One region of the Hymenobacter antarcticus genome, then DNA from elsewhere that is predicted to be linked to it. Evidence: riboswitches for the same ligand, from Rfam matches in the RefSeq annotation. Region 1 holds a riboswitch; the other holds the start of a gene.
What was found. A riboswitch is a leader RNA that binds a small molecule or an ion and turns the genes downstream of it on or off. The one in region 1 is predicted to bind thiamine pyrophosphate.
Positions count from the first base shown of each region.

Region 2: another riboswitch for thiamine pyrophosphate. It lies ahead of ABD819_RS19320 (TonB-dependent receptor); the one in region 1 lies ahead of thiS (sulfur carrier protein ThiS).

Region 1 is NZ_BAABDI010000018.1:59,429-74,695, reverse strand. Features, by position in the region: gene ABD819_RS13490 (Abi family protein) at 1-748, shown strand, start outside; gene ABD819_RS13485 (hypothetical protein) at 817-1,215, shown strand; gene ABD819_RS13480 (hypothetical protein) at 1,422-1,961, shown strand; gene ABD819_RS13475 (replication initiation protein) at 2,825-3,829, shown strand; TPP riboswitch at 4,085-4,181, shown strand; gene thiS (sulfur carrier protein ThiS) at 4,259-4,462, shown strand; gene thiC (phosphomethylpyrimidine synthase ThiC) at 4,485-6,359, shown strand; gene thiD (bifunctional hydroxymethylpyrimidine kinase/phosphomethylpyrimidine kinase) at 6,488-7,243, shown strand; gene ABD819_RS13455 (thiamine phosphate synthase) at 7,254-7,877, shown strand; gene ABD819_RS13450 (thiazole synthase) at 7,887-8,669, shown strand; gene thiH (2-iminoacetate synthase ThiH) at 8,749-9,870, shown strand; gene moeB (molybdopterin-synthase adenylyltransferase MoeB) at 9,837-10,964, shown strand; gene ABD819_RS13435 (thiamine phosphate synthase) at 10,950-11,558, opposite strand; gene ABD819_RS13430 (DUF885 domain-containing protein) at 11,982-13,772, opposite strand; gene ABD819_RS13425 (hypothetical protein) at 13,926-14,243, opposite strand; gene ABD819_RS13420 (hypothetical protein) at 14,304-14,918, opposite strand; gene ABD819_RS13415 (hypothetical protein) at 14,970-15,267, opposite strand, start outside.
Region 2 is NZ_BAABDI010000038.1:25,070-40,336, reverse strand. Features, by position in the region: gene hrpB (ATP-dependent helicase HrpB) at 1-2,367, opposite strand, end outside; gene ABD819_RS19355 (YqjF family protein) at 2,461-3,249, opposite strand; gene ABD819_RS19350 (rhodanese-like domain-containing protein) at 3,312-3,644, opposite strand; gene pnuC (nicotinamide riboside transporter PnuC) at 3,722-4,351, shown strand; gene ABD819_RS19340 (aldose epimerase family protein) at 4,545-5,984, shown strand; gene ABD819_RS19335 (Brp/Blh family beta-carotene 15,15'-dioxygenase) at 5,963-6,994, opposite strand; gene ABD819_RS19330 (bacteriorhodopsin) at 7,142-7,915, opposite strand; gene ABD819_RS19325 (hypothetical protein) at 8,295-8,519, opposite strand; TPP riboswitch at 8,704-8,809, shown strand; gene ABD819_RS19320 (TonB-dependent receptor) at 8,870-11,152, shown strand; gene ABD819_RS19315 (APC family permease) at 11,340-13,079, opposite strand; gene ABD819_RS19310 (acyl-CoA dehydrogenase family protein) at 13,269-14,504, shown strand; gene ABD819_RS19305 (hypothetical protein) at 14,560-14,907, opposite strand; gene ABD819_RS19300 (HIRAN domain-containing protein) at 15,018-15,267, shown strand, end outside.

The sequences.
Region 1 (15,267 bases):
GCTGGATGACATTCTGCACCGCTATCAGTTCGATAAGCAGCTGCGCCTACTGTGTCTGGAGGCTATTGAGCGGCTGGAAATTTCCTTCCGTACCCAACTCATCTATCACATCACCCGCTACACGGGCGATAACAACTGGTACGAGCAGGCCCGCTTTTTCAAGCGCGGGACGCCCGCCGAGCAAGCGGCGTCGGCCCGGCTACTCTCAACCATTCGGGGCGAGCTGGACCGGGCCAAAAGCAAAACCTTCATCGCCGACTACTACCGCTTCTACGACCAGCCCCGCAACCCGCCCGCCTGGATGGTGCTGGAGCTGCTTTCCTTCGGCACGCTCTACAACCTCTTCAATCAGTTCGTGGACACCATGCCCAAACTGGCCATTGCCAACCACTTCCATTTGGCCCTGACGGTGTTCAATTCCTGGATGCAGAGCATTAACGGCGTTCGCAACAAATGCGCGCACCACGACCGGCTGTGGGACATCTCCATGAAACCCATGCTCTCCAACCAGCGGGGGCATGCCGGGTACTGGCTCACGGAGCCCAATGTAACAGCCATCAATACCAAAATCTACTACACGCTTTCCATCTTCAACTTCCTAATGGTGCAGGTCAGCCAGACTTCCAGCTTTGGGCGGCGCATCGTGGCCCTGCTGCGCGAATACGACATCATTGCTTTGGGCCTGCACCAGCAGCACATGGGGTTCCCGGCCAGATGGGACCGGGAAATCATGTGGCTGGAGCCGTAAACACTCGCAAAATCAGCGTTACCTCCTCCTTCTATCTTTGCCATCATTTTAGTACTGCCCTGGTCTATATGATGTTTGATGGTGATTCCGCCGAACGATTTGAAGCCGATTTTCCCGCTTTCGATGCCACGCTGGGCGTGCCCTACGAGGATGCGCTACGCTTGGTGCGGGGCCATCTTCGCTCTTACGAGCCGACCGCTCTGCCGGGGCTGCTGGGCTGTTGCACGGACCTGAACGTGGCCATTGATGCGGAGCAGTTGCACCGGGTGTACTATGGCCCCTTGGTCAAGCAGGAACTAAAATTGATTCAGAACCTGCTGCGCGTATTTGGTTACCAGGCCAGCCTGCTGGGTTTCGATGTTGGACCAATACGAGGCAAGACGCGGTACATGCTCTTCCTGGCTACGCAGGGTCGACTGGACCGTTTCCAACGGGAGTTGGCCGACTTCGACGCGGAGGCACAGTAGAGTAAACTGGTTGAGTGGCCCTTCTTCCAATCGGGCGGATTTACACGGTAAGCCTTTCCCTGGTTACCCGGTGGCCACAAGAGTTGGAACAGAATTTCCCGTTAAGCACGGAGCGTACGGGAGTACTTGTCCACCGAGTAGCCAAACGAGTAGGCTTCGGTTCCCTGCTAATTTTAGGCTTCCCCTTCAGAATATACCCCCCAAGCATGGACCAGCTTCGCATGATAGAGTACCAGCCGCGCCACTGGCGCGTGGTGTATCCGGCGGTCGTGTTGCAGCATGAGACGCTGTTTCAGCAGGGCAAAGCGCTGCACACGGCCGCGCCCTTGGAAGCGGAACGCATTTACCGGCAAATCATGGCGGCCTGCGGGGAGCTGCACCTGGATGCGGTGTCGCATCTGGGGATGCTGCTCAACAACCGCACACCCGGCCTGGGCCTCACGTACCTGATGCAGGCATTTATGCAGGCCCGGCTATTGTTTCCCAAGGCCTTCGAGGAAGGCCGGGACATGCTGCTCTACGAATCTACGGGCAACGGCTTCGTGCTGACCGCCTACTATGCCATGGGTGTGGAGCTGCAAAAAGCAAAGAAATGGACCGAAGCGCTGGCCCTGTTCGAGTTTCTGGTGTTGATTAATCCAAAGGATAACCACGGGGCCGGGCGGTGGATTGCGGGCCTGAAGGAGCGGATAGCGGCTGCGGGCGGAAACCCGGACCCGGAAGCTATTTCGCTGGTCAGGCCCTAGGCGACCAGTAAACAAATAGGGGGAAATCGCCGACTCCGCAAGATTAGCTGAGAGCCAGTTAAGGTTCCGTTCGGTTAACTTTTGGACCAGACTTTTAATCAGGGAGCCGGCAAACCAAGAATATAAGCTTGCGGCTCGTGCTCTGCTACTTCGCTTGGACGCAATTCGGTTTGTGCTCTGTAGCCCTCGAAGCAGCAGTAACTGAGGCGTAACCTTCGTCAAATGTATCATTGTAGCACACTTCCGCTTCGCTGCACTCAGTGACGGGGCCGGTGCGAAGCACTGGTCAGTCGTTGGGATGGAAAGTTGTTGGCTGTTTAGTGTGGGCGGGCTAAAAGAAAGGTTTTGTCCGTTAAAATCGTTTTCGCAAGCCCTATAGTAGCCCTACTGGCCAGGGGTGCAACCTTGCAACCGGGTGCGACCGGTTAACGGACAAAACCTGTTAATTAGCGTGTTTTCTGTTAATAGTAGTAATAAATAGTAGAAAAATGCAATCACTGTTTTTTGCTATTTTATGCCTCCCTTTTTGTTGTTTTTCCTGATTTCCCTAGCGGCAGTGGTACAAAACCACCACCCTAAAAGCTACTTTTTTTTCGGAACAACAAATTTGTGGGTCTTTTTAGTATTTACTCTATTTGCAGGGTGCCGTAAGTATTTAATAGATAGATTCTTGTACCGATTTAGAAACAGGTTTTGTCCGTTAGCTAACAGGTTTTGTCTGCCAACTAACAGGTTTTGTACGCTGGCTAACAGGTTTTGTCCGTCCAACTAACAGGTTTTGTACGTCAATTAACAGGTGCTGATTTTTTACAGTTAATTTGGTCTTTCGTCTCTATCTTTGGTCTCCTACCCCACCCCACTTTATGCCTACCATTCCACAGTCTAATCAGAAGGCGGCCCCTGCTTCCCAGGCTACTGCCGTGGTAATTGTACCACCGGGCAATCCTGTTGAAATCCGGCAAAGCAATGCCATCACTACGGCCCGGTATGACATGACGGCGTTGGAGATGGACATCATCTTTGCCCTGCTCTCGCGGCTCAACAAAGATGATAAGCCGGGGACCATGTACCGCCTGCGGGTGCAGGAACTGGAGCAGCTTACCGGGCGGGAATGGAATTACCATCGGCTTGGGCCCGCGGTCGAGGCGCTGGTGGGCCGGTGCTACCATATCGAGGACGGTAACTCGTGGCTGAAGGTGACCATGCTGGCTTCGGCCGAATACATCAAAGGACACGGCGTTATCGAACTGGAAATATCGGAGAAGCTGCGGCCTTACCTCATTGACTTAAAAAACAACTTCACCAGCTACCGTCTGCAGTCCGTGCTCAGCCTGACCAGCAAGTACGCCAAGCGCGTCTACGAGCTGGCGTCGCAGTGGAAGGACATTGGGGCCACCAAAACCTATTCCCTGGACGAGTTCAAGTACATGCTCAGCCTGAAAGACCCAACGGGCAAGGAACCGGAACAGTACGTGCAGATTTCCAACCTGAAAAAGTTCGTGCTGGACATTGCCGTAGAGCAAATCAATGAGCATACTGATTTAACCATTTCCTATAAGCTGAACAAAGTTGGCCGCTCCTTCCAGAGTGTTTGCTTTTACGTCGTTCGGCAACAGCCGCAGCAGCTCCCGATTCCCTTTGAGCTCAGCGACGAGGATGCCCGCAAACAGACTGCACGTAAAAACCTTGAAGACCTGGGAATCAAGGACCCGGCGCTGGTCAAGCACATCCTCACCACGGAGACGGTACTGGTGGAACTATTTGCATTTATGTACAAGTACAAGACCGGCAAAATAAAGGCCACCAGCAATGCAGGAGGCCTTTTTCTCAAAATGTGCGGATTGGCGGGCAAAAGAACTATAACCTAATTGGAGCGCATCAAAAAGTGTGGGGCAATCGGGTTAAGCGGCCATCGGTAGGAGGGCACCAGCAGTAGTCAAGAGCCCAGTGGCCGCGACTGCCCCACACTTTTTGATGCGCTCCTTACACGACCATTTCCTTGTTTCACAAAGGGCTTACTGCAACGCATGCTGGCAAGAAGCCCGCAAGGATGTAAGTTCCCAAAGTCGACCCGCAGAAAGACACCGTTTGGAGATACCCGCTCCCGCGCCGTACTTTCGCAGAGTAAACTTTAGGGGTGTCCTGCTTGCCAGGACTGAGATGATACCCTTGGAACCTGAACAGGCTAGCACCTGCGGAGGGAAAAGTAACAGCGACTTCAATGGACCGTACGCGGCCCTGTTGTTGCGCCGACTATTGTTTACGGTTTGATTTTCTACCGCCTAATCCCTGGCTGTATGGTCTGCTATGTAAACGATTCGCCGCAACCGGTGCCGCCGGCCGGTACCCTGCTCCAGGTGCTCGCCGCCCTGGCGCTGGCCGAAACCCGCGGCATTGCCGTGGCCCTCAACGACCACGTAGTGCCCCGCGGGGCCTGGCCCGACCAACCCATCCAAGCACACGACCGGATTACGGTCATTCGCGCCACTCAGGGCGGTTGAGCTCCATTTATTCCCTCGTTCGATGAAGAAAAAAGACCAGGCCCCGCACCAGACGCTGGTGGAGCGCCAGCCCCTCACCGGCTCCCGCAAGATATACGTACCCGGCACGCTGCACGACATTCGGGTGGCCATGCGCGAAATCGTGCTCGCCGACACCGAGCGCAAGTTCGATTTCGTGAACCCCACCGAGACGAACGCGCCCGTGACGGTGTACGATACCAGCGGCCCCTACACCGACCCGAACGTGGCAATCGACCTGAAAAAAGGCCTGCCGCGCCTGCGCGAAAGCTGGATTCTGGAGCGCGGCGACGTGGAACGCCTGACCGGCACCACGTCCGACTACGGCCAGCAGCGCGCCGCCGACACCAGCCTCGACCACCTGCGCTTCGAGCACATCGCGGCCCCGCTGCGCGCCAGGCCCGGCTCCAACGTGAGCCAGATGCACTACGCCCGGCAGGGCCTCATCACGCCGGAGATGGAGTACATCGCCATTCGCGAAAACCAGCGCATCGACGAGCTGGCGGCCGACGACCCGCTGCGGGCCCAGCACCGCGGCCACAGCTTCGGGGCCAACACGCCGCAGGGCCACATCACGCCCGAATTTGTGCGGCAGGAAGTGGCCGCCGGCCGGGCCGTGATTCCCTCCAACATCAACCACCCCGAGAGCGAGCCGATGATTATCGGGCGCAACTTTTTGGTGAAAATCAATACCAACATCGGCAATTCGGCCGTGACTTCTTCAATTGAGGAAGAGGTGGATAAGGCCGTATGGAGCTGCCGCTGGGGCGGCGATACGCTGATGGATTTGAGCACCGGCAAAAACATCCACGAAACCCGCGAGTGGATTATCCGCAACTGCCCGGTGCCGGTGGGCACGGTGCCCATCTACCAGGCCCTGGAAAAGGTGAACGGCAAGGCCGAGGACCTGACCTGGGAGCTGTTCCGCGACACGCTGATTGAACAGGCCGAGCAGGGTGTGGACTACTTCACCATTCACGCGGGTGTGCTGCTGCGCTACGTGCCGATGACCGCCAAGCGCGTGACCGGCATCGTGTCGCGCGGGGGCTCGATTATGGCCAAATGGTGCCTGGCGCACCACCAGGAGAGCTTTCTGTACACGCACTTTGAGGAAATCTGCGAAATTATGAAGGCCTACGACGTGGCCTTCTCGCTGGGCGACGGCCTGCGCCCCGGCTCCATCGCCGATGCCAACGACGAAGCCCAGTTCGCGGAGCTGGAAACCCTGGGCGAGCTCACCAAAATTGCCTGGCAGCACGACGTGCAGGTGATGATTGAGGGCCCCGGCCACGTGCCCATGCACCTCATCAAGGAGAACATGGACAAGCAGCTGAAGGAGTGCCACGAGGCACCGTTTTACACGCTGGGGCCGCTGACCACGGACATCGCGCCCGGCTACGACCATATCACCTCGGCCATCGGCGCGGCCATGATTGGCTGGTTTGGCACCGCCATGCTCTGCTACGTGACGCCCAAGGAGCACCTGGGCCTGCCCAACAAGCAGGACGTGAAAGACGGCGTCATCGCCTACAAAATCGCGGCCCACGCCGCCGATTTGGCCAAGGGCCACCCGGGAGCGCAGTATCGCGACAACGCCCTGAGCAAAGCTCGCTTCGAGTTCCGCTGGGAAGACCAGTTCAACCTGGCCCTCGACCCCGACACGGCCCGCGCGTACCACGACGAAACCCTGCCGGCCGAAGGGGCCAAAGTGGCCCACTTCTGCTCGATGTGCGGCCCGCACTTCTGCTCGATGAAAATCACGCAGGAGGTGCGTGACTACGCGGCCAAGCAGGATATGACCGCCAGCGAAGTGCTGGCCAGCGGCATGGCGGAGAAGGCGCGCGAGTTTGTAAACAAGGGCAGCGAGATTTATCTATAAACTGTCGAAAAAGACCGTCATGCTGAGCGCAGCCGAAGCATCTCTACCGCGCAACTAATCAGTGCCGCTGCAACGAAGCGGTAGAGATGCTTCACTGCGTTCAGCATGACGGTCTAAAGTCCTAATTAATGCCCCAGCCCCCGCGTCCCTACGCCCTCAGCATTGCCGGTTTCGACCCAAGCGCGGGAGCGGGCCTGCTGGCGGATGTAAAAACGCTGGAAGCCAGCGGCGTGTACGGGCTGGGCGTCTGCACGGCGCTCACGGTGCAGAACGACGTGGCCTTTGAGCGCGTGGACTGGGTGCCGGCGGGGGTAATCCGGGACCAGATTCGCATCCTGTTGGCGCGGTTTCGAGTTGATTTTATCAAAATCGGGCTGGTCGAAAGCCTACCGGAACTGCTGGAGCTGGTGAGCTGGCTGCAGGGGCAGAATCCACGCCTGCAAATCGTGTGGGACCCCGTGCTGCAGGCCACGGCCGGCTACGAATTCCACCGCGAAACCGACCGCGAATTGGTTCAGGCATTGTGCGCCAAAATGGCCCTGATTACGCCTAACCGGCTCGAAATGCAACGATTGTGGCCCCACGAGTCGGCCGATACGGCGGCGGCACTCGTGAGTGCTTTTTGTCCGGTGCTGCTCAAAGGCGGGCACGCCGAAGGAACACACGCCACCGACCTGCTGCTGGCCGGCGGCGAGCGGCACGAATTCAGCGCCCCCCGGCTGCCCCAGGGCGAGAAGCACGGCAGCGGCTGCGTGCTGTCGGCGGCGGTGTTGGCCGGGCTGGCCAACGGGCAAAACCTGGTGGAAGCCTGCCGTGCGGGCAAGGCCTACACCACCGCTTTTCTGGCCAGCAACGACACGCGCCTGGGCTATCATTCAATATAATAATCCGACCATGAAAATCAACACGCTCCACTACATCACCACCAATCCCGCCGCGGCCGAGCTGGCCTGCCAGGGGGGCGTGCGCTGGGTGCAGCTCCGGGTGAAAAACCAGCCCTACGCTACGTGGAAGCAGTTGGCGCTGGACACCCAGGCCGTAGCCCGCCGCTACGGGGCCACGCTGCTCATCAACGACAACCCCCGCCTGGCCCAGGAAATCGGGGCCGACGGCGTGCACGTGGGCGCGGCCGACATGCCGCCCGCCGAGGCCCGCGAAATGCTGGGGGCGAAGTTTATCATCGGCGGCACGGCTAACACCTTTGCCGACGTGCAGCGGCTGGTCGCCGCCGGGGTCGATTACGTGGGGCTCGGCCCGTTTCGCTTCACTCGCACCAAGGAAAAACTCAGCCCGATTCTGGGCCTGGCGGGCTACGCCGAAATTCTCCACCAGTGCCGGGCCGCGGGCCTGACGGTGCCGATTATCGGCATTGGGGGCATCGTATTGGCCGATGTAGGGGCGCTGCGGGCTACTGGCCTGCATGGCATCGCCGTGTCAGGCAGCATCGGGCAGGCTGAAAATCCAGTGGCGGCGGCTCGGTTTTTTATGAACGAATTGGCGGCCGGGACCGCCGTTTAAGCAGACACTATGGCAACTCAACCACTGGTCATTGCGGACCGCACGTTCTCCTCACGCTTGTTCACCGGCACGGGTAAATTCAGCTCGTCATCGTTGATGGAAGAGGCCCTGCTGGCCTCCGGCTCCGAGCTGGTGACGGTGGCCCTGAAGCGGGTGAACGTGGCCGATGCCGGGGACGACATTTTGCGGCACCTGGCTCATCCGCAGTTTCAGCTGCTGCCCAATACCTCCGGCGTGCGCACGGCGAAGGAGGCCGTTTTTGCCGCCCAATTGGCCCGCGAGGCGCTCGAAACCAACTGGCTCAAGCTCGAAATTCACCCCGACCCTAAGTACCTGCTGCCCGACCCCATCGAAACCCTGAAAGCCGCCGAGGAACTGGTGAGGCTGGGTTTCGTGGTGCTGCCCTACATCCACGCCGACCCGGTGCTGTGCAAGCGCCTGGAAGAAGTGGGCGTGGCGGCCGTGATGCCCCTGGGCGCACCCATCGGCTCGAACAAAGGCTTGCTGACGCGGGAATTTCTGGAAATCATCATCGCTCAGAGCAAAGTGCCGGTGGTGGTCGATGCCGGTATTGGCGCGCCCTCGCACGCGGCGGCGGCCCTGGAAATGGGGGCCGCCGCCGTGTTGGTGAACACGGCCATTGCCGTAGCGGGCAATCCGGTGGCAATGGGCACCGCTTTCAAAATGGCGGTGGAAGCTGGGCGCATGGCCTACGAAGCCCGGCTGGCCGGGCCGGTGCTACACCGCGAAGCAGTGGCCAGCTCACCGCTCACCGCATTTCTGGATAGGTAGGTAATGATTAATGGTCAGCGGTTAATAAATAGAACTCGCTCATTAATCATCAATCATTGACCATTAATCACTAAAAAAAATGAGCTTCCAACCCGTTTTTGAAGCCCTCCCCTGGGACGCCGTGAAGGCCAGCATCTACGCCAAAACGGCGGCCGACGTGGAGCAGGCGCTGGCCGCGCCGCGCCGCACCCTGGAGGATTTCAAGGCCCTGATTTCACCCGCCGCCGGGCCGTACCTGGAGCAGATGGCCCAACGCAGCCACCAGCTCACGCGCCAGCGGTTCGGCAACACGGTGCAGCTGTACGTGCCGCTTTATTTATCGAACGAGTGCCAGAATATCTGCACCTACTGCGGCTTTAGCTTAGACAATAAAATTGCCCGCCGCACCCTGAGCAGCGTCGAGATGCTGCAGGAAGCCGCCGTGCTCAAGGAGTGGGGCTACGACCACGTGCTGCTGGTGACCGGTGAGGCCAACCAAACGGTGGGCGTGGAGTACCTGGAAAAAGCGCTGCGTACGCTGCGGCCGCACTTCGCGCACCTCTCCATTGAAGTACAGCCGCTGGACCAGGCCGACTACGAACGCCTCATTCCCGAGGGCCTGAATACCGTGCTGGTGTACCAGGAAACGTACCACCAGGACGACTACAAAAAGCACCATCCGAAGGGCAAGAAATCGAATTTCCACTACCGCCTGGATACGCCGGACCGGCTGGGCCGGGCCGGCATCCACAAAATGGGCCTCGGCGTGCTCATCGGGCTGGAGGACTGGCGCACCGATTCCTTTTACACCGCGCTGCACCTTGACTACCTGGAACGCACCTACTGGCAGACCAAGTTCAGCCTGTCCTTCCCGCGGCTGCGGCCCGCCGAAGGGCTTTTGCAACCCAAAGTGGAGATGAGCGACCGGGAGCTGGTGCAACTGATTTGCGCCTATCGCCTGCTGAACGAAGAAGTCGAGCTGTCAATTTCAACCCGCGAAAGCCCCGCCTTTCGCGACCACGTGGTGAAGCTGGGCATCACCAGCCTCAGCGCGGGCTCCAAAACCAACCCCGGCGGCTACGCGGTGGCGCCGGAGTCGCTGGAGCAGTTCGAAATTTCGGACGAGCGCAGTCCGGCCGAGGTGGCGGCCATGCTGCGCCGCCAGGGCTACGAACCCGTGTGGAAAGATTGGGACGCCACCCTCACCGCCCTGGCCCGGTGAGCGCCGCGCCGCTTTCGGCCGCCGAAACCACGCGCTACAGTCGCCACCTGCGGCTGCCTGAAATTGGCACGGCCGGCCAGCAAAAGCTGAAAGCCGCCCGGGTGCTGGTCGTGGGCTGTGGCGGCCTGGGTTGCCCGGTCCTGCAATACCTGGCCGCCGCGGGCGTGGGCACCCTCGGCTTGCTCGATTTTGATACCGTGGACGACAGCAACCTGCAGCGTCAGGTGCTCTACGCCACCGCCGACGTGGGCCGGCCCAAAGCCGTGGTGGCCGGCGAGAAGCTGGCCGCGCAAAATCCATTCATTGCCTTGAACATCCACCAGGCGCTGCTTTCCGCCGCCAATGCGCTGGTGCTGTTCGCCGGCTACGACCTCGTCGTGGATTGCTCCGATAATTTCGCCACCCGTTACCTCGTGAACGACGCCTGCCTACTCCTGGGCAAGCCGTTGGTGTTCGGGGCTATTTTTAAATTCGAGGGCCAGGTATCGGTGTTCCATTACCAACACGGCCCCACCTACCGCTGCCTGTACCCGACGCCGCCCGGGCCCGGCGACGCGCCGAGCTGTGCCGAGATAGGCGTATTGGGGGTGTTGCCGGGCCTGGTGGGCACCTTGCAAGCAGCGGAGGCCCTAAAAATTATTCTGGGACTGGGCGACGTGTTGGCCGGGCGCTTGCTGTTGGTCGATGCCCTGAGCATGCGCTTCCAGACCATTCACTTCCGGGCCGTGGCGGCCAACCAGCAGCTCACCGCGCTGGCCCCCGACTACCCTGCTTTCTGCGGCGCACCGCCGCTGCCAGCTGCCCCGGTGCGCGCGCCCGAAATCAGCGCCGGGGAGCTGAAAAAATGGCAATCGGACAACCGCCCGTTTGTGCTGCTCGATGTGCGCGAGCCGCACGAACACGCCCGGCGCAACATCGGGGGCCTTCCGATACCCTTGGGCCAACTGGCCGACCAACACCATCTCCTCCCCACCGACTTGCCGGTGGTGGTGCACTGCGCCAGCGGCGGGCGTAGCCAGCGGGCCGCTCAGCTGCTGCTCGCGCAGGGGTTTGACGAAGTGTATTCGCTCCGCAATGGGTTAGCCGACTATTGATTGCAGCCGGCCAACTGCCGCCACCGGGTCGGCACTTTGCCACACGGAACCCAGCACGGCGGCCCCCGCAAAACCAGCTTGGCGCACGGCCGCCAGCCGGTGCTCATCGATGCCCCCCAGGGCCATTACCTGCGGCCCGTACCCGGCACGGCCACGCAGGGCCGCCAGCGCTTTTGTCAGGGCTTCTATAGTGAAAGCAGCGGGATAATTCAGCTTGCTCAGACTGTCGAAAATAGGGCTCAGAAAGACGTAGTCGTAGTGCCGCCGGTGTTCCCGCAGCTCGGCCAGGTGGTGAAAAGAGGTAGACAAGGTTTGGCCGGGTAGCAGCAGGGGGCGCCGGCGGCAAGCCGCGCGGGCTGCGGCGGTTAAGTGCAGCCCACCCAACCGAAATTCCCGGACCAGCGAGGGCTGCCCGTGAACCACCACGCGCGTGAGGTGCCGGACTGGTAGACGGGCCAGGTAGTCGGCTATTGCCGCCGGCTCCCACGCCGGCTTGCGCAGGTGGAACCGGGCCAGCCCCGCAGCCAGCATTTCCCCGACCAATTCCGTCTCGTCAGCCACGGCCGCGGGTGGTGAAATAAGGAACAGTTTCATAGCAAACCCAAAGTACTGGCCTTGGTTAAAAGTTTGGTCCAAAAGTAAAACGGCGGGCTGGAAATCAGCTTCCATTGGACGATGGATAAGCCCTCTGCGTCAAATTAGCGGGGGTTTCCATGGTTTATCGGAGAAGTCGAACTTTCCTTGACAATGACGCAACGGCCAACTCTTCAGCGTGCCGTCATCTATTCAACGTAGGTCGAAGTGTTAGTAGTTGGCCCTGCTATATGCAGAATCGACGAGGGTACCGAACGGGTCAACAAGGTGGGGCCAGCAGGATACGTCGAGGCTCCACTTTCTGGTCCCATTCAAAACTAGTCAACCGCCACCTGCTGGCTGGGGCCGGCAAGGTGTACCTTTCTGGTCCCGCCATTGCGTCACCAACTGGTGGTATGCCCACCGAGATAGGCTATCAGGCGTTTAAGGCCGTAGTCCAACCGGGGATAGCATCAGTTCGCCTATGTACTTCACAGGGGCGCTGCCGTAGCTCAAAAACTGCTCGTGAAAACCTTTGAGGCCGAAAGCAGAACCCTGTTTGCGCATTATGGCTTCCCGCAAGGCCACAATTTCCATATATCCCGCGAAGTATGCGCTAAGCTGCCCGGAGGTGAGCGTGGCGCGCAGCCACTTGTTGCGGGCTTCCACTTCTTCTTGAAACCCTTCGCGGCGCAGCATGGCCACCCCGTCGGCTTCGTTCAAGTTGTTCGCCTGAATGCCGCGGTCGAGCAAGGTGTTTAAGGTCACGCGTAGGTTCCACTTGTCCCACATTAACCAGATTTCGTCGGAGTTGCTACCATAGCCGTTTTCCAACATCATGCGCTCGGCGTACACCCCCCAGCCCTCTACCATGGCGACGTTGCCAAAAAGGCTTTTCACCAGCGACGGCGCGCGGTTGGCGTACATGCGCTGGGTATAGTGGCCCGGAATGGCTTCGTGGATGTTGAGGATTTGCAGGGTGTAGTCGTTGTATTCGCGCAGGTAGCTTTCGGCCTGGCCCGGCGTCCACTCGGCTGGAATAGGCTCCACGTTGTAGTAGGTGTCGGCGCTGCGGTCGTAGGGGCCGGGCGACTCCACGCTCGCGGCCGTCCCTCTGCCGCGCATGTACGGCGGCGTTTCGCGCACCACCAGCGGCTTGCTGGGGTCCTGGGTCAGCAGGTTTTTCTCGTTCACAAAGGCTACCAGCGCCGGAATCTGGGCCCGTACGGCGTCGGCTACGCCCTCGCGGGTGGCGTGCTTCCGACTGAGCTGGTCGATGACCGCCGCAATCAGGGTCAGCGTGTCGGCCGGTGCGGGCTGGCCGGGCAGGTATTTGGGGTGAAGCCGGGCAGCCCGGCGGCCCATGTCGTGCAGCAGCGCCGTCTTGTGCTTCAGGGCCTGCTGGTACACCTCGTCGGCGGTAAACCGCGACTGCATGGTGTAGGCAAACTTCTGGTCGAACAGGGCCTTGCCAATGCGGAACGAGCGAAACTTGCCCGCCGCCAGCACGTCGGTTTTCAAAAAGTCCACGTAGCCCTGCATGGCTTGGCGAGTGGCAGCAATGCGGGCCGTGAACGTCTGCTTTTCGGCCGCGCTCAGGCCCGACTTGCGCACCGAGTCGGCCAGAGCCGGGCCCAGCACCGCCAGCCCGCCGGCCAGCTGTTTTATGGCCAGCTCAGTGTGCTCTTTGGTGGGCGTACTGATGTTGGCGCGGGCCGCGGCGTAGTACGCGGCCGCATGACTGATTTTATCGGAAATGTTGCGCAGGCGGCGGTCCAGGCGGTAGTAGCGGCCGTTGAGTAGGGGGGCCACGGCGGCGCCCAGGTTGTAGCTGGCCGGGTTCCACTGCCACTCGCGCAGCGTGTCGGCGGCCCATCGCCGGGCGCGCAGCTCGTTGCGCAGCAGGCGCAGGTCGAGCTGGTTGGCCGGCGAGAGACTACCGACCCGAAAGGAACCCAGTGTGGCCAGGTTGGCTTGGGCAAACTTATCGTCGCGCAGCCGCTGGGCCGCATCGGGAATCACCAGCAGCGAGTCGTACTTGTGGTAGCCTTTTCGAGCCGCCAATTCGGGCTCCAGGCGCCACAGGGCCAGCAGGAACTGATTCTTATAGGCGTCGAACCGGGCATCGGGACTAGGCGCGGCAGTCGCCAGTGCATGGCCGGTGGCCGACAGGGCCAGCAGCCCGCACACGACGGTGCTCAGGCCGTAGCGGAGAAGACGGAAGGGGATTCGCATCCGGAAAGGTAGGCTGATGGCGTTTGTATTCGACCACGTCACACCAATACGGTCTTCCATTCTCGTTTAACTTTTGTACCAAACTTTTAACCAAGGCCGAAGCTGCGAGAGCATCAAAAAGTGTGGGGCAGTGGTGGTCAACCGTCAATCAGCTTACCTTCCGGAGTTAAACTTTTTGGTAAAAGCGATGAGCAAATTGGCCGCCCCTCTCCCTCCTGCCTTGAATATTGCCCGACTGCCCCACACTTTTTGATGCTCTCCATAATTGAAGCCCTGGTAGGTCGGCGCGGAAAGCAGCTTGTAATGGGCCGCGTCGTCGCTGTGGCGGTTGTTTACCTGGATGGCATAGAAGTAGCCGGCCCAAATGATGGCGGTTACGAGGCCCGGCACGGGGTAGCGGGTGCTTTTCACTTCGGCACCGATGGCAATACGGCCGGCGCGGGTTTCAATGGCGGGGAGGTTGGGTAACATGGGGTACTGATTAAGGGGTGGGGCAAAAGCGGCCGGTCTGGTCAGGCCCGGCCGGTGGGCTTAGTCCTCGAACTGGCTATTATGGAGGTCGCCTAGCGCCTCGGCTTCGGCGTCCTGGTAGTCGTCCTCCGGGTAGTCGTGCTGCTCGTCGCCGGGGTGCTCCGGGTATTCCTCGTGGTCCTGGTTATCGTCGGCGTATTCGGGTATCCAGTCGTCCGGCCGATTGATAGCCGGGTTGTTGCCGTTGGCCTCGTGCGCGGCGTCGAGTTGGTCCGACCAGCGGCCCAACTCGTTCTCCTCCGGCACCGCTGCTGCGGCGGCTGGTGCCGGCGTGGGCTTGCGCGGCTCCAACTCGCGGCCGAAGAAATAGCCTAGCGTAATACCTGGGGCCTGTTTTTTGTACCAGTCCGGCATTTCGTCGGGCTGGCAGATAACGCCCAAATACCCGTCCGCGTGGAAATAGGCTTTCACCTCGGCCGGGCCAAAGCCGTTCATGTAGATATGAACGCGAGAACCAATTTCGGGCACCGCAAAATCAGCCGACCAAATCAGGTCGATGGGCAAGCTAAGCCGGGTGGGGTAGCCTATCCACTGCGGGCAAGGGGTCACGGAATTGAGCCACTGCGAGGGGCAAATTTCGGGCTGCTTCGGGGCGGGGGCGGGGGTAATCATCATGGCGGGGGCGGGTAAGTGAGTAGTGGAATAAAGCGGCTCCTGGTACCGGCGCTAAGCGGCCTGGGCTAACTGATGGGAGAAGACACAATGAGCGCGGGGGTGAACCTTGCGGCCGGTGCGCTTGGCGGGCTGCTCCGGCTCGGTCACCAGTCCTAGAAAACCGTCCGCGTGGCAATAGGCCAGCACCTTTACTGCGCCGGGGTGCTCGTCGCGCCGCTGCACCGTGGCCCCAATCGCGGGCACCGGCTGCTTGCCCGACCAATAGAGGCCACCGGGCAAAGCTGTAAGCCGGGGCGCTGCGGTAAAGGCCGGGGTGGGGGTAAGAAGCTGCTGCGCTTTGTCCTCGCGG
Region 2 (15,267 bases), on a different contig from region 1:
GTTCCAGCCGCCGGGCAGGCGGGCCAGCAGCGGCTCCATAAGGTCGAGGCGCTGCACGTCGGCCAGCGTTTTGAGGCCGGTGAGGTGCGGGCCGAGCCAGTCGGCCAGCTCTTGGGTCAGCGTTTCATCGTCGAAGGCCGGCCAGGTCACAGCTGTTTGTGGTTCGTTATCAGTTGACAGGCTGATTTCAGAAGCCGGGAAGTGCCGCTGCAGAAATTCCAGCCGCTGTTGTAGCTGCCGGGCCCCGGCAGTCCAGTTCAGCTTGCTCAGGCCGGCCTCCTGTAAGTACGTGAGCAGGGCGCGGGCCACCAGTTCGGGATTGGGTTGGCCGATGACTTTCTCATCCAGCAGCAACGCCCCCAGACGGCGCACGCGGCGGCCGGTCACGCGCTGGGCCGTGGGGTCGTAGCGTACTTCCTCGGTAGTGGTAATCTGGTCGGCGAAGGCCAGCTCCAGCTCATCCTGGTCCAGCGGCGCGGCCAGTATGGCGCGTGGGGCCGAGGCCGTGCCCGCCAGGTGCGCCACCGCAAAAAAGGTGGCCTGCGGGTCCACATCCGTGGTATTGAGGCTCACGCGCTGGCCGGTCACGAGGCGCAGCCGGTCGGGGGTTTCACGCTGGGCCAGCCGGTCGGGGTAGGCCAAGGCGGTGAGAAGGCCAATGGGTGAATGAGTAGATGAGTGAATGGGTGAATTCGCGGTTTTGCCCAGGCGGGCGGTGAGGTTGCGGGCCACGTCGCGCACGCGCTGCAGCGTGGCGTGGTGCAGGGCCAGGCCGGGCAGGGGCGGACGGGCCGTGGCCAGGGCTTCGAGGCGCAGGCGCAGGTCGGGCGGGGCGGGGCGGGTATCGGTGGGCGAGGCCCAGCGCAGCAGGTCACGCTCCGCCAGCAGCGCCGCCAAGGAAGCCGCCGCCGCGCCGTGGCCCAGCTCCTGCCCGCGCACTACCAGGTGGCCCAGGCGAGGCGGCAGGCCCAGCGCGGCTAGTTTCCGGCCGTGGGAGGTAGGTTTTAGGGTGTTTAGGGTAGTAGGGTAGGAAGGTAGGAGGGTAGGAGTTGACTCGGACGAACCAGCGCCAACGCCCTCATACCCTCCTACCCCCTTACCCTCATCCCCTGCCACCGCTCCCAATCTCAAAAGCAGCTCCCGCGCCTGAGCAAACGCGGCGGTGGGCGGCGCATCCAGCCAACGTAAGCTGCCAGGCTCGGTCGCGCCCCACAGGGCTAGCTCCAGCGCCAGGCTGCTGAGGTCGGCAGTGTGGATTTCGGGTGGGCGGTGGGCGGGCAGGTTGTGGTGCTCGGCTTCGGTCCAGAGGCGGTAGCAGGTGCCGGGGCCGAGGCGGCCGGCGCGGCCCCGGCGCTGGTCGGCGGCGGCGCGGGCCACGGGCACGGTTTCGAGGGTAGTGAAACCGGTGCGCGGCACGAAGCGCGGCACCCGCGCAAAGCCGCCGTCAATCACCACCCGCACGCCCTCAATGGTGAGGCTGGTTTCGGCGATGCTGGTGGCGAGAATGACCTTGCGCCGGCCGGCTTTGGCGGGGCGCAACGCCGCATCCTGGGTTTCGAGCGGCAATTCGCCGTGCAGCAGGTGCAGGTCGATGTTATCGGCCAGGGAGTCCGTCAGCTTGCGGGCGCTGCGCTGTAAGTCGCCCACGCCGGGCAGGAAAACCAGGATGTCGCCCTCCGGGTGCGTGTTCAGCGCGGCCCGCACCTGGGCGGGCACCAGCTCGGCCAGCCGCTCATTGGGTTTGTTGGGTAGCGCCGAAGCCCGGCGCGGGTCGAGGTAATGGGTGTCAATCGGAAACAGAAAACCAGCCGAGGATACCACTGGCGCGGGCAGCCACTGCCCCAGCCGCTGGGCCTCCAGCGTGGCGCTCATGATGAGAATGCGCAGCTCGGGCCGCAGCACGGCTTGCGCATCCAGGGCCAGCGCCAGGCCCAAATCGGCGTTCAAACTCCGCTCATGAAATTCATCGAACACCACGGCCGCCACGCCTTCCAGCGCGGGGTCGTCCTGAATCATGCGGGTGAGAATGCCTTCGGTAATGACCTCGACGCGGGTATCCTTGCTCACCTTGCTATCAAGCCGTACGCGGTAGCCGATGGTGCGGCCCACGGGCTCGCCCAGCAGCTGGGCCAGGCGGGCGGCGGCTCCGCGCACGGCCAGCTGGCGGGGTTCCAGCACTAAGATTTTATCTTCCGGGTTACGCCATTCGGCGGCCAGCAGCTCCAGCGGTACCACGGTGGTTTTGCCCGCGCCGGGCGGGGCCTCCAGCACCACGCGGCTGTTGGTTGCTAAAGCGGCGCGTAGCGCGGGCAGTGCTGCCAGGATGGGCAGGTCGGGCAGGGACGGCAGAACAAAGGCGTTGGGCATGGGCCAAAATTACGCCGGGTGTAGCGCGGACTTTGCGAGTCCGCGCATAGTATCGTTCGGGTATCGTTCACGCGCGGACTCGCAAAGTCCACGCTACACCCGGCGCATGGGCCATAGCTCCACGCTCACGGTGTCCCCGGCATGAATCAGGGGCGTACCCGCAGGCGTGGGCAGGCCGTGGCTTTCAATCAACGTTGATTCCAGATGCAGTACCTGGGCCGTGCGCAGCGGCCAAGGCGCGTGGGCCACCCGGCCCCGGTAGAGCTTGGTTTGGGCCTTGTTGCTGGTGTAGAGGCAGTAGCGCTCGGTGAGGAAAAAAGCCAGCGAGCCGGGCTCGGCGGCCGGGAGGGGCGGGCCCAGCTTCCAGGTGGCGCGGAAGTGGGCGGGCGAAACCCCGGCGTGGGTGCGCGTGGCCGTGAACTGCCGCAGCTCCGGGCCGGGCTCGTCGAGGCGCATGGTGGCCCGCAGGTAGGGCAGGTTGAAGAACGTGCGCGCCGCCCACACGGCCAGCGGGTTGGTGGCATCGAGCGAGAAAAACCACACGCCGGGCACGCCATCCAGGTGCACGTAGGTGCGCACGTTCAACTCCAGGAATACGTTGGCTCCCGGCACCGGCGGACTGATGCGGGTACGCACTTTCGACATGCGAAACGGCACGATGGCCAGCCACGCCATGCCGTCGTGGGTGTCAATCTGGAGCCGGGGCGGCAGGTGGGGCTGCAGCAATTCGGCCGGTACCGGCCAGTGCAGAAACAGTAGCTCGTTCCAGTCCTGGCGCATGATGGGCGTGCCAGTGGGCCGCTCGCGCAGCGCCAGGCGCTGGGCCAGGGTAGGGGCAGCGACCGTGGCGGGGAGGGTGGGAGCCGGGAGGAAATCGGGCATGGGTAGAGGGTAGAATGTGGCAGCATAACAGCTGGCCCCGGCAAGTGGCTGCCGTTGTCCGCTTAATACGTCGGAAAGGCCGGGTCGACGCGGGCGGCCCAGGCGGCCACGCCGCCGCGCAGGTTCAGCACGTTGGTGTGGCCGAGGTGCTGGCGCAGGTAGGCCGTGGCGTGGGCCGAGCGCACGCCGTGGTGGCAAATCATTACCACCGGGCCCGTAACGCGGATTTCACCGGCGCGGCGCGGCACTTCATCCAGTGGCAGGAGCAGGCTGCCAGGCAGGTGGCAGTAGTCAAATTCCATCTCTTCGCGCACATCTACCAGCTGCAGGTCGTCGCCGGCTTGCAGGCGGCGGGCGAGTTCTTCGGGGGTGATTTCCAGCGGGGCGTTTTCCATTTTTGGGGGTTTATGGGGCAAATTTAGGCCCTTCCGGCTCTACCTTGCGGCTTCGTTTATTTCTGCTGAATCTGGCTGTGCATTTCCTTTCCAACTTTCTGACGGCCGCCCTGGCCGTCGTGCAAACCACCGACCCGCTCGAAGTAGCTGGCGTGGTCACGGGCATTGCCTGCGTGTGGCTGGCGGCCCGCAACTCAGTCTGGAATTTTCCGGTGGCTATCGTCAGCTGCGCCCTATACCTAGTGGTGTTTGGGCGCGCGCGGCTGTATTCTGATGCCGGCCTGCAGGTGGCCTTCATCGCGCTGGCAATTTATGGCTGGGCCGTGTGGGCGCGGGGCTCGGCGGCTACCGATGGGCCGGCGGTGCCCATCAGCCGCACGCCGGGGCGGCTGGCACTGGGGCTGGCGGGCGCAGGGCTGGTGTATGCGCTGGGGGCGGGCTTCCTGTTCGCCCACACCGATGCGGCCCTGCCGTATTGGGACAGCAGCACCACGGCCATCAGCCTGGTGGCGCAGGTACTGCTCTCGCGGCGCAATATCGAAAACTGGCTGCTATGGATTGGGGTTGATGTGGCCTACGTGGGCATGTACTGGCACCGCGAGCTGTACCTCACCAGCGGCCTCTACGTAGTGTTTTTGGGCCTGGCCGCCTATGGCTACTGGCAGTGGCGGCGCGAAATGGCCCTGGCGGCAACCACCAGTCGCTAACCTCAGACGTGGTCAGTAGTAGTATACGGATTAAATTATTTATCTGTTTATCAAGTGTTTGATTGGCAAAATTGGGCTGATACACCATATTTGCTGCCACGAGACCGTAGGCGGGCACCCGCATTGTTTTACCCGTAATGCCCCACCTGCTTCGAGCTGTATTCCTTCATTTCCCTCACTCAGCCCCACTAAGTTGCTGCGCGTTTCTCTTACCGGCCCGGAATCCACGGGCAAATCGACGTTGGCTGCCCGACTGGCGGCGCACTACGGCACGGCCTTCGCCCCCGAGTTCGCCCGCGAATACCTTGTCGATATTGGCCCGCACTACACTCCCGGCGACCTGGAGGAAATAGCCCATGGCCAGCTGGCCGCCGAAGCGGCGGCCCAGGCCCGTGCCCAGCGCATCGTGTTTTGCGACACCGACTTGCTGGTGATTAAAATCTGGTACGAGCATGCCTTTGGCAACTGTCCGGAGTGGATACTCAATTGTATCGACCAGCAGCAGTACGACCTGGTGCTGCTCATGGGCGTGGACCTGCCCTGGCAGCCCGACCCGCTCCGCGAGCACCCGCACCTGCGCCAGCAGTTCTACGACCTCTACCAGCGCGAGCTGCGGGAGCGGATGGCCAACTTTGCCGAAATCTCCGGCAACCCCGACCGGCGCTTTGCCCACGCCTGCTTTTTGATTGATGAGCTGCTGGCCGGTGTTCCCGCGCCTCCGGCCCTTCCCCGCACAACTATGCCTGCTGCGCCCACCACCCACTACACCCTGAGCACGCCGTGGTGTCGCGCCACTTTTGCCAGCCACGGAGCGGAGCTTACCAGCTTCATTACCAACGCCGACGGCCTCGAATACATCTGGCCCGGCGACCCGGCCGTGTGGGGCCGCCATGCGCCGGTGCTGTTTCCGCTGGTGGGCCGCCTGCCCGGCGATGCCTACCAGTACCAGGGCCGCGCCTATAAGCTGCCCCAGCACGGTTTTGCCCGCGACCAGCAGTTTGCCGTGCTGCGTCACACCGCCACCGAGCTGGTGTTTCGTCTCGAACACGACGAGGCCAGCCGCACGGTATTTCCGTTCGCCTTCGAGCTCACCATCACCTACACGCTGCGCGATGCGCTGCTCACCGTGCGCTGGGACGTGCGCAACCCCGCTCCTGACCAGCCGCTGCTGTTCAGTATCGGGGCGCATCCGGCGGTGCGTTGCCCGCTGCTGCCGGGCGAAGTATTTGAGGATTATTTCTTTGAATTCGACCACCCCGTGACCCTGGAGCGCCACTTGCTGCAGGGCGGCCTGCTCACGGGCCACACGGCCCCGGTGCTGAACCAGGCGGAGGAAATGCCGCTCAGCTACGAGCTGTTTGCCGACGACGCGCTGGTTTTCAAGCACTATGATTTCACCCGCCTCACGCTGCGCTCGCGTAAGTCGGAACATTACGTCCGCTTTCAGTTCGACGGCTTCCCCTACCTCGGCCTCTGGACTAAGGGCGCGGGGGCCGGCTTTGTCTGCGTCGAGCCCTGGCACGGCATCGCCAGCCCCACCGGCGAACCCGGCGAGCTCCACGACAAGGAAGGCATTCTGCGGCTGGAGCCCGGTCAGTTATTTTCGGCCAGCTACTCCATCGAAGTGGGCTGAGGCGTAGCAGGCCGCCATTGCGGGGCATCCATCACCAGCGTCACGAGCAGGGCGTGGGGCAGCGTCACGATGGAGGCTATCACCAGGGCCAGGCTGAACCAGGCGGTTTCGTCGGGTAGGCGGGCGGCCAGCAGGCGGCCCAACACCAACAGGGCCACGCAGCTAATGAGCAGCAGCGGGGCCGCTCGCCGCAGAAAAAAGGCCAGCCGCGCCAGCAATTGGACCCGGCCGGTACCTGGTTGCTGGGCTGGCCCTGCGTAGCCAAGCCAACCCGTGAGGCGCAGCACGTGCTGCAGGCTGTGCCAGAACACGAAGTACACACCCACCGACAACTTGGGCGGCAGGGCCACGAACAGGACCGCGAGAATCAGAACTTCGCTCAGCTCGGCTACTAGCAGCGGCCACTGCTGCCGGGCCGCGTACCGCGCCCACAGCACCGCGTGCCCCACTGCCACCACTGCCGCCAGGCCGGTGGCCCCGGCTGCGAACGCATCGGGCCCCACCGTGCCCGTGCCCACGAACTGGAGCAGCCCGTTCACGATGCCGGCTGTTTCGGCGGGCCACCACCAGGCGGGTACGGCAAACAGCAGCAGTCCCCGTAGCAGGCTATGCACCAGCCACCAGCCCGCCGGCACTAATGGCCCGCCCGGCGCGTCGGCCGAGCCCCAGTGCCACACCGTGAGCAACAAAAAGCCGCCCACGGTAGCTGCCGGCCAGCGCCACCAGAGCAAGCCCACTACCGCAGCCAGGCCCAGGTAGCCGGCCAGAAAACGCAGCCAGTACCGCCAGCCGCTGGCCGTGCCCCCCGGGTGGCTGGCCGGCACCACAAACTGGTCGCAGGCCCCGTGCGCCACACCCAGCACCACCATGCCCACGGCCAGCGGCACCCCCAGCAGCAGCCCGGCCCGGCCCGGAAAGGCCGCGCCCAGCCCGACCAGTGCCAGCACCGCCGCGTAGGAATAGCGCCGCTGAGACCAGTCGGAAGCCATTGCGCTAAACGAATTAGCCATAATTGAAAAAGGAAAAAAGCACTACAGGCTGAACCGCACGGCCGGGGCAGTGAAATTCAGCCTGTAGGCCGGGGGTTGGGTGGCGGGCAAACTTGCCCGCCACCAAGTCGGAAACTGGGGCAGCCGAGCGGCTGCCCTAGTCCAAAGCTAGACTACCGAAATGGCGCTGGCCGGGGCAATCTTGACCGCCGACTCGCTGCGGGCAATGCCGTATACTACCAGGCCAAAGCCAATCTTGTTGATAGCGTCACCGATGTTGTAAATCAGGTCGAGGTCGGAGGGGCGAAGCAGGCCCGCGCCGTCGGGCCCGAGCAGGCCGCCGGGCATAGCCATGTAGCCGATTGGATAAATGGCCCAACCCACCAGAATAAACCACGCCAACGCACGAACGCCTTTCTGCACGGCCACTGAGTCGGACTTAGCTGCCAGTTGAGCCACTTCACCAACCCAGGCCGAGTACACAATGTACGCGTAGCCAACCGAGGAGAGCGTGCCCCACAAAACCGAGTGGCCCATGGTACCGTCGCCGAAGGCTTCGCCAATGTAACCAAACACCAGCATCACGACTGCCGCCAGCACCAGTTTCCACAACAGGGAAACCTTGGCTCCGGCTGCGCGCACCAGCAGGTAGAACTCCACCACCATCAGCGGTACCGTCAGCGTCCAGTCAATGTAGCGTAGGGCGATGGGGGTGGTTTTGGACATGATGTAGAAATCGCGCATGTAGTAGTAGTGTACCGCTGCAATGCCCGTAATCATTCCCGAAATCAACAGGGAAGTTTTCCACTTGTCGGCAACGGTGCTGCGCTCAAACAAGAAGAATACGGCCGCTGCTGCCATGGCCATGTATCCGATGAAGAAGGTGAATGCCACCGGGTCGTCTACCGGAATTGTTAGAACTCCAAAGAAAGAATTTTGCATGTGAAAAAAAATTAAGGGTTGAACGATAGGTCAAATGTATTACCAAAATGATATTTTGGTGTCTACTGTTTAAGATATTCATCAAAAAAAGTCAACAAATCTGTTCTGCATGACCTTACGTTCTCTGTATGAGTAGCCTAAGTCCTGCGGTTGGAGCGTAATTTATCGCCGAGGCAGGCGGGTTGCACCATTGGCCATGGCTGCTAAACGCTTCGTAGGGGCCAACCCAAGTCCTGGCCCCTGGCCTTGAGGTAGTGACGTAGCCCGCCGTCGGCGGTTTTATCGCCCCAAACAAACGGCTTGCACCGTCTTTCGATAGCCGTAAAAACGGCCTTCAGCATTCGGGTGTGGTGCGGGCAGAGAACCTAGCCCGCTTCTCCTACACGCCGACATGAGGTTTATTATATTCTGGCTCCCAGTCGTTGATGGGCCGCGAGATACCGGGCGGCAGGTCGAGGTCGGGCAGGCCGGGGTCGTGGGGTTCGCCCCCATCGTCGTCGCCGGTGGGTGGCGGGGGCGGGGGCAGTACCCGGCGGCGACGCGGCAGCACGAGCACAAACACGAAAAAGGCGCAAAGAGCAAGGGCGTAGACTAAGCTGGACATGGCGAGCGGGCTGATACGATATTGACCTGCGGCGGCAGGTCACGGGCCCGGCGTTGTGTCGGGCGACGTCCCTAAATTAACTGACAGTCAGCAAACCGCCAAGGTAATTGGTTTGTTGCGCCGGCCGCCGGCCCGGCTCTGATTCAGAAAGAAGGGCTGTAATGGCTCCGCCGCCCTACCTTTGTGCCATGTTTAGGGGTGCTGATGTTGTGCACGACATCGGCTGAGATGATACCCATCGAACCTGAACCGGGTAATGCCGGCGAAGGGAATAAACAATCCGCGGACGTTTCCGCTGCCGCTCCGACCCCTGGGGCGACGGCGCGTTCCATTTTTTACCCACTACTTTTTTGAAAACTGTACTCCTCGCGGGGGCGGCGCTGTGTGCGCTGGCCGCTGCGCCGGCATGGGCACAAGGCCCCGTGCCGGCCGATACGGCCATTGCCCGCCGCATTGTCACGCCCGAAGCTCTCGTAACGGCCTCCCGTGCCAACGACCGCACGGCCACGGCCTACACCAACCTAAGCAAGCAGGACCTGGCCAAGCGCAATTTCGGCCAGGATTTGCCCTATCTGCTCGACCAAACGCCTTCGGTAGTGGTGACCTCCGACGCCGGAGCGGGCGTGGGCTACACCGATATCCGCATCCGGGGCACGAGCAATACGGGCATCAACATGACCATCAACGGCGTGCCGCTGAACGACCCCGAGTCGCGCGGCGCGTTCCTGATTAACCTGCCCGATTTGGCTTCGTCCATCAATTCGCTGCAAATTCAGCGGGGCGTGGGCACCAGCCAGAACGGCGGCGCGGCCTTCGGGGCCAGCCTCAACGTGAGCACCCTCGATAACCGCCGCGAGGCCTACGCCGAAACCCAGAACACCTACGGCTCCTACCAGACCTGGAAAAACAACGTGTCGTTCGGCACCGGCCTTATCAATGGGCACTTCACCGTCGATGGGCGCTTGTCGCGCATTGTCTCCGATGGCTACATGAACCGGGCGGCGTCCGATTTGAAGTCGTACTACTTCGCCGCCGGCTATCAGGCCAAGAACACGCTGCTGAAGTTCATCACCTTCGCGGGCCGCGAAAAAACCTATCAGGCCTGGAATGGCGTGCCCGAGCCGGCCCTCACCGGCAACCGCGCCCAGCTCCAGACCTACATCGACAACGGCGAGCTGAGCGAAGCCGATGCCGCCCGCGTACTCCAGGAAGGCCGCCGCTACAGCTACTACACCTACGGCAACCAGACCGATAACTACCAGCAGAACCACTACCAGCTGCACCTCTCGCAGGGCCTGGGCCAAAGCTGGAACCTGGCCGCGGCCCTGCATCTCACGCGCGGCTTCGGCTACTACGAGAGCTACCGCGCCCGCCGCAAATTCGCGGACTACGGCCTCAATAACGTGGTTATCGGTGGCCAGACCATTACCCGGACTAATCTGGTTGACCGCAAGTGGCTCGACAACAACTTCTACGGTGGCACGCTGGCCCTGAACTACCAGCCCGCCGACGGCAAGCTGCAAGCCACCCTCGGCGGAGCCTGGAACCGCTACGACGGCGACCATTACGGCGAAATCATCTGGGCGCAGTACGCCTCCAATAGCCAGCTCGGCCAGCGGTACTACTTCAACAACGCCGTGAAAACCGACTACAACGCCTACGCCCGCGCTACCTGGCAGGTACTGGATAAGCTGGGCATCTACGGCGACGTGCAGGTGCGCCACATCAACTACACTATTGATGGGCTGGAGGCCGGCCGCCGGGACGTGACCACCCGCGCCAGCTATACCTTCTTCAATCCCAAGGCCGGGGCCACGCTCAGCCTGGGCCAGGGCCAGCAGCTCTACGGCAGCTTTGCGGTGGGCCAGCGCGAGCCCGTGCGTTCCGATTTCACCGACCGCCCCGTGGGCGACCAGTCGGCCCGCGCCGAGCGCCTCGAAGATTTCGAAGGCGGCTACCGCCTCAACCGGCCCGAGCTCACCTTCTTGGGCCCCCGCACCGCCGTGCGCTTCGAAGCCAATGGCTTCTACATGAGCTACCGCAACCAGCTGGTAGCCACCGGCCAGCTCAACGACGTGGGTACCGCCCTGCGCACCAATGCGCCCCGCAGCTACCGGCGCGGGGTGGAGCTGTCGGGCTTCGTGTCGGCCGATGACCGTATCAGCCTCAGCACCACCCTCACCCTGAGCCAGAATCGCATTCTGGATTACCAGAACGTCACCTACGATGCCAATTACGCGCCGGTCATCGATGTGCGGGCCCGCACCACGACCATCTCCTACTCGCCGGCGGTCGTATCGGCCCACACCCTCGAAGGCCAGCCGCTGAAGGGCCTGCGCGTGGCCCTGCTGCTCAAAACCGTGAGCCGGCAGTACCTCGACAACTCGCAGAACGAGAACCGTAGCATCAACCCCTACCAGACGCTCGATTTCCGCCTGCGCTACGCCCTGCACCCGGTCTTCATGAAAGAAATTGAGCTGGGCCTGCTCGTCAACAACGTCCTCAACCGTGAGTACGTGGCCAACGGCTATACCTATAGCTACGTCGGGGCCAGCGGCAACCAGGAAACCTTCAACTGGTTCTACCCACAGGCGACGCGCAACTATCTGGCCTCGGTGGGGCTGAAATTCTAACGGCAAGCGTCTGTCATTGCGAGGAGGCACGCCGAGGCAACCTGCTCTATTTTCAGCAAACAACCCTTTCTTCAAGCAAAAAGCCCCGACACTGCACAGTGTCGGGGCTTTTTGCTTGAAGAAAGGGTCTGGTATTGTCAGGATAGATTGTTCCGGCTTCGCCTCGTGACGCTGGGCACGAAACGCCTCAAATAATCAGGCGCACGCCGCCCAGCTCTGATATCTGGTACGGGAACCGGTCGCCGGGCGAGCCGATGAACATGAAGTTCTTGGGGATGCACCACCTCTCCGACAGTTCCTCAATCAATTCCGGGCCGAACTGACCTTCCATGGTCACAAAATCGACTTCAATCTTTTCGTAAGCCCGGTCCAGCACCCGGATATCGTTAAGTAGCTCCTCGGGGTATTTCTCGCCCTCTTTAAGCAGGGTCACAATTTTGAGGCGGTTGGTAAATTCGTTTTCCACCACGTAGGCCATCACCTTGTTGAGGTTGGCCACGTTGTCGCCCTTGGTGAAAAACACAAACTCCTGCTTGGCCAGCTCGCGCATCTGGCGTCGCACCAGGAGGCGGCCCAGACGCGACGCTCGCGGCAGGTGCCGGGCCAGCGAATCGGCCGCCGACAGCAGCAGGTTGAGGATGGCCACGCGGTTGAGCATGATGTATATCAGGGCCATGGCCGGCAAGAAGTATTGCAGGAATACAATCAGGTATTCGGGGTGAATCTTGATATTGCCGAACAAGGCCACCAGTACACCCACCAGGGCGAGCGTGACCGTGGTAATGCCCGCGTACACCGGCCGCGGCAGGTTGGGCCGCTTGCCCTTCAGGAGGAAGTTGCCAAGGGCGAAAAACGCCATTACCGATAGAAAGGAAATGGTGTACACGCCCGCTAGTGGCCCCAACTGCCCGTTGGTAATCAGCAAAACCGACACGCACAGCAGGAAAAAGGTGATGAGGATGACGTAGTTGCTGCCGCGCCCGTTTTCCCTGAGGAAGAACTGCGGCAGGATGCGGTCGAGCGTCATGCGCTTCATCAGGCCGCTCACGCCCACGAAGGAGGTGAGCACGGCACCGCTGAGCACGGCCACGGCATTCACCGAGATGACGACCCCCAGCCAGGGCCCGCCCGCGACGGTGCCCATGTGCGAGAGCAGGGTTTCGGTGTGCTGGCCCACTTCGGCCAGCGGCAGCACCGCGATGGCCAGAAACGCAATGAGCGGATTGAACACCGTGACCACCACCCACATGTTGCGCAGGGTTTTTTGAAAAACGCCCCGGGCCTGCTCCTCCACAAAGTTGGCCGAGCTCTCGAACCCCGAAATGCCCAGCATGGCCGCGCTAAACCCAAAAAACAGCGCGTTGACGACACTGCCGCCCTTCACCGGCATCTGAAAGTTGAGGGTCAGATTATCGAAGCCATTGTTGAACAAGTACCACGTCGTGACGCCCACCAGCAGCGTGAGCGAGGCCAGGTGCGTGATGAAAATGACGACCGCGACAATAGCCGATTCGGACATGCCCAGAATGGTAAGGGCCAGAAACAGCGCCAGCAGCCCCATGGTGGCCGGAATAATGGGCAGCCCGTGCCAGAGCGTGTGCAGGTAGTGCATGGCCTCGTTGGCCGAAAGCACGGCCGTGGCCATGTAGGAAAGAATGGTGAGGCAGGCGGCCAGCGCGGCGTTGCGCTTGCTGGTCGTGTTGAGCAGCACGTTGTAGGCGCCGCCATTCAGGGGCAGGGCGCCCACCACTTCCCCGTAGATTTTGCGGAATAGAAACAGCACCGCGCCCACCACCAGCAGCGCTAGCCACGCATATTGTCCGGCGTAAGAAATGGCCAGGGCCGAAACGTAGAGGCAGGACGAGGAAATGTCGTTGCCGCAGATGGCGGTGGCTTCCAGTTCGTTTAGTTTTTTAGCGTGGCTCATGGGGGCCTTGATTAAGGCAATAGTTGAAGAAAGCCTGTTCTACGGCGAAGCGGGCATTTTGGGGCAGCAAGAAGCGGAATTATTGAGTAGTAGCGCGGGTGCGATGCTGCAAATCCAGCCGACTGCCACGAACTGCGGCCTCGGTCAGCTTGTTATCTTTGTCGAAACTCCCACCCTCAATCCCGCCCTATGTCTTCCGAAGCTGACGTACTCTCCCCCGAAGCCAAAGCCCACACCGCCCAAAAAGGCAGCACCAACGCCAACGGCTTCACCGATTATTTCGACCTCGACGGCCTGCTGACCGAGGAGCACCTGCTCATCCGTCAGAGTATCCGCGACTTTGTTAAAAAGGAAATCAGCCCCAACATCGAGAAATGGGCGCAGGATGCGCATTTCCCGTCAGAAATCGTTAAGAAGTTTGGCGATGTGGGCGCTTTCGGTCCCACCGTGCCGCAGGAATACGGCGGCGGCGGGCTCGACTATATCAGCTACGGCCTGATTATGCAGGAAATTGAGCGCGGCGATTCCGGCATGCGCTCCACTGCCTCGGTGCAGGGCTCGCTAGTAATGTTCCCCATCTATGCCTACGGCTCCGAAGAACAGCGCATGAAGTTCCTGCCCAAGCTGGCCAGCGGCGAGTGGCTCGGCTGCTTCGGCCTCACGGAGCCCGACCATGGCTCGAACCCCGGCGGCATGACCACCAACATCAAGGACATGGGCGACCATTACCTGCTGAACGGGGCCAAAATGTGGATTTCGAACTCGCCCGAGTGCCAGGTGGCCGTTGTCTGGGCCAAAAACGAGCAGGGCCGCATCAAGGGCGTCATCGTGGAGCGCGGCATGGAAGGCTTCTCAACGCCCGAAATCCACAACAAGTGGAGCCTGCGCGCCAGCACCACCGGCGAGCTGGTGTTTGAGGACGTGAAAATCCCCAAAGAGAACATCCTGCCCAACATCGATGGATTGCGCGGTCCGCTCTCCTGCCTCGATTCGGCCCGCTTCGGCATTGCCTGGGGCGCCATCGGCGCGGCTATCGACTGCTACGAGTCGGCGCTGAAATACTCGCTCCAGCGCGAGCAGTTCGGCCAGCCCATCGGCGGCTTCCAGCTCCAGCAGAAGAAGCTGGCCGAGATGATTACCGAAATCACCAAGGCCCAGCTCATGGTGTGGCGCCTGGGCGTGCTCAAAAACGAAGGCAAAGCCACCAGCTCCCAAATCAGCATGGCCAAGCGCAACAGCGTGGAGATGGCCCTGCACGTGGCCCGCGAAGCCCGCCAGATTCACGGCGGCATGGGCATCACGGGCGAGTACCCCATCATGCGCCACATGATGAACCTGGAATCGGTGGTGACGTACGAGGGCACCCACGATATTCACCTGCTCATTACGGGGGCGGATATCACGGGGATTCAGGCGTTTAAGTAGGGGCTTGTCATTGAATAACAAAAAAGGCCGTCCAATTGCAGGATGGCCTTTTTCGTTATTGTTTTTCAAGTAGGTAAGTGTTTTTAATTCTGCTATTTGCTTCAGTTGAAGTAATATGAGCTACACGCCACCCAATTCTATGAAGCTCATTTGGCTTATTCAGAACTGACTTGTCTAAGTCGTCCCGAGTTAAGTCAACGTTATTGATGTTAAATCCTTTGCCTTTTATTTTTGTCTCCATTTGTTGTCCATCCGGGGTGATGGTGAGCATTGTTGGGTCAGGTAACACGAGAGTAGAAATAACCATCATATATCCCGCTGGCTCGGCCGTAGCCTTTGGGTAAAACGCCCACGAGCCAGCCACGGCCAGCGCTAACGCTGCGGAGAGAAATATTCTTTTCATGTGTTTTGAGGAAATAGGAAGGTGGATACCGGCGCAACTTACTTTATGGGGACTACATGCAGGTACCGGGCACAACGTCAATCCCGCCGCCCATACCGTAATTTGGCTCCATGATGAAAGTCGTCCCTGCTACCGAACCCCTCGTGCTGCTCGAATGCCTCGTGGCCGGCACCTCGCACCGCCCCAACCTGGAGAAATACGAGCCCAAGCTGAAAATTGGCCAGGCCCTGCAGCTCAGCCGCGAAGTGGATAACCACTACGACGACTGGGCCGTGCAGGTGCATACCGCCCCCGCTACCGACCCGGCCAACGTCTGGCTCGGCTACCTGCCCGAGGGCCGCAACGAAACCGTGGCCCGCC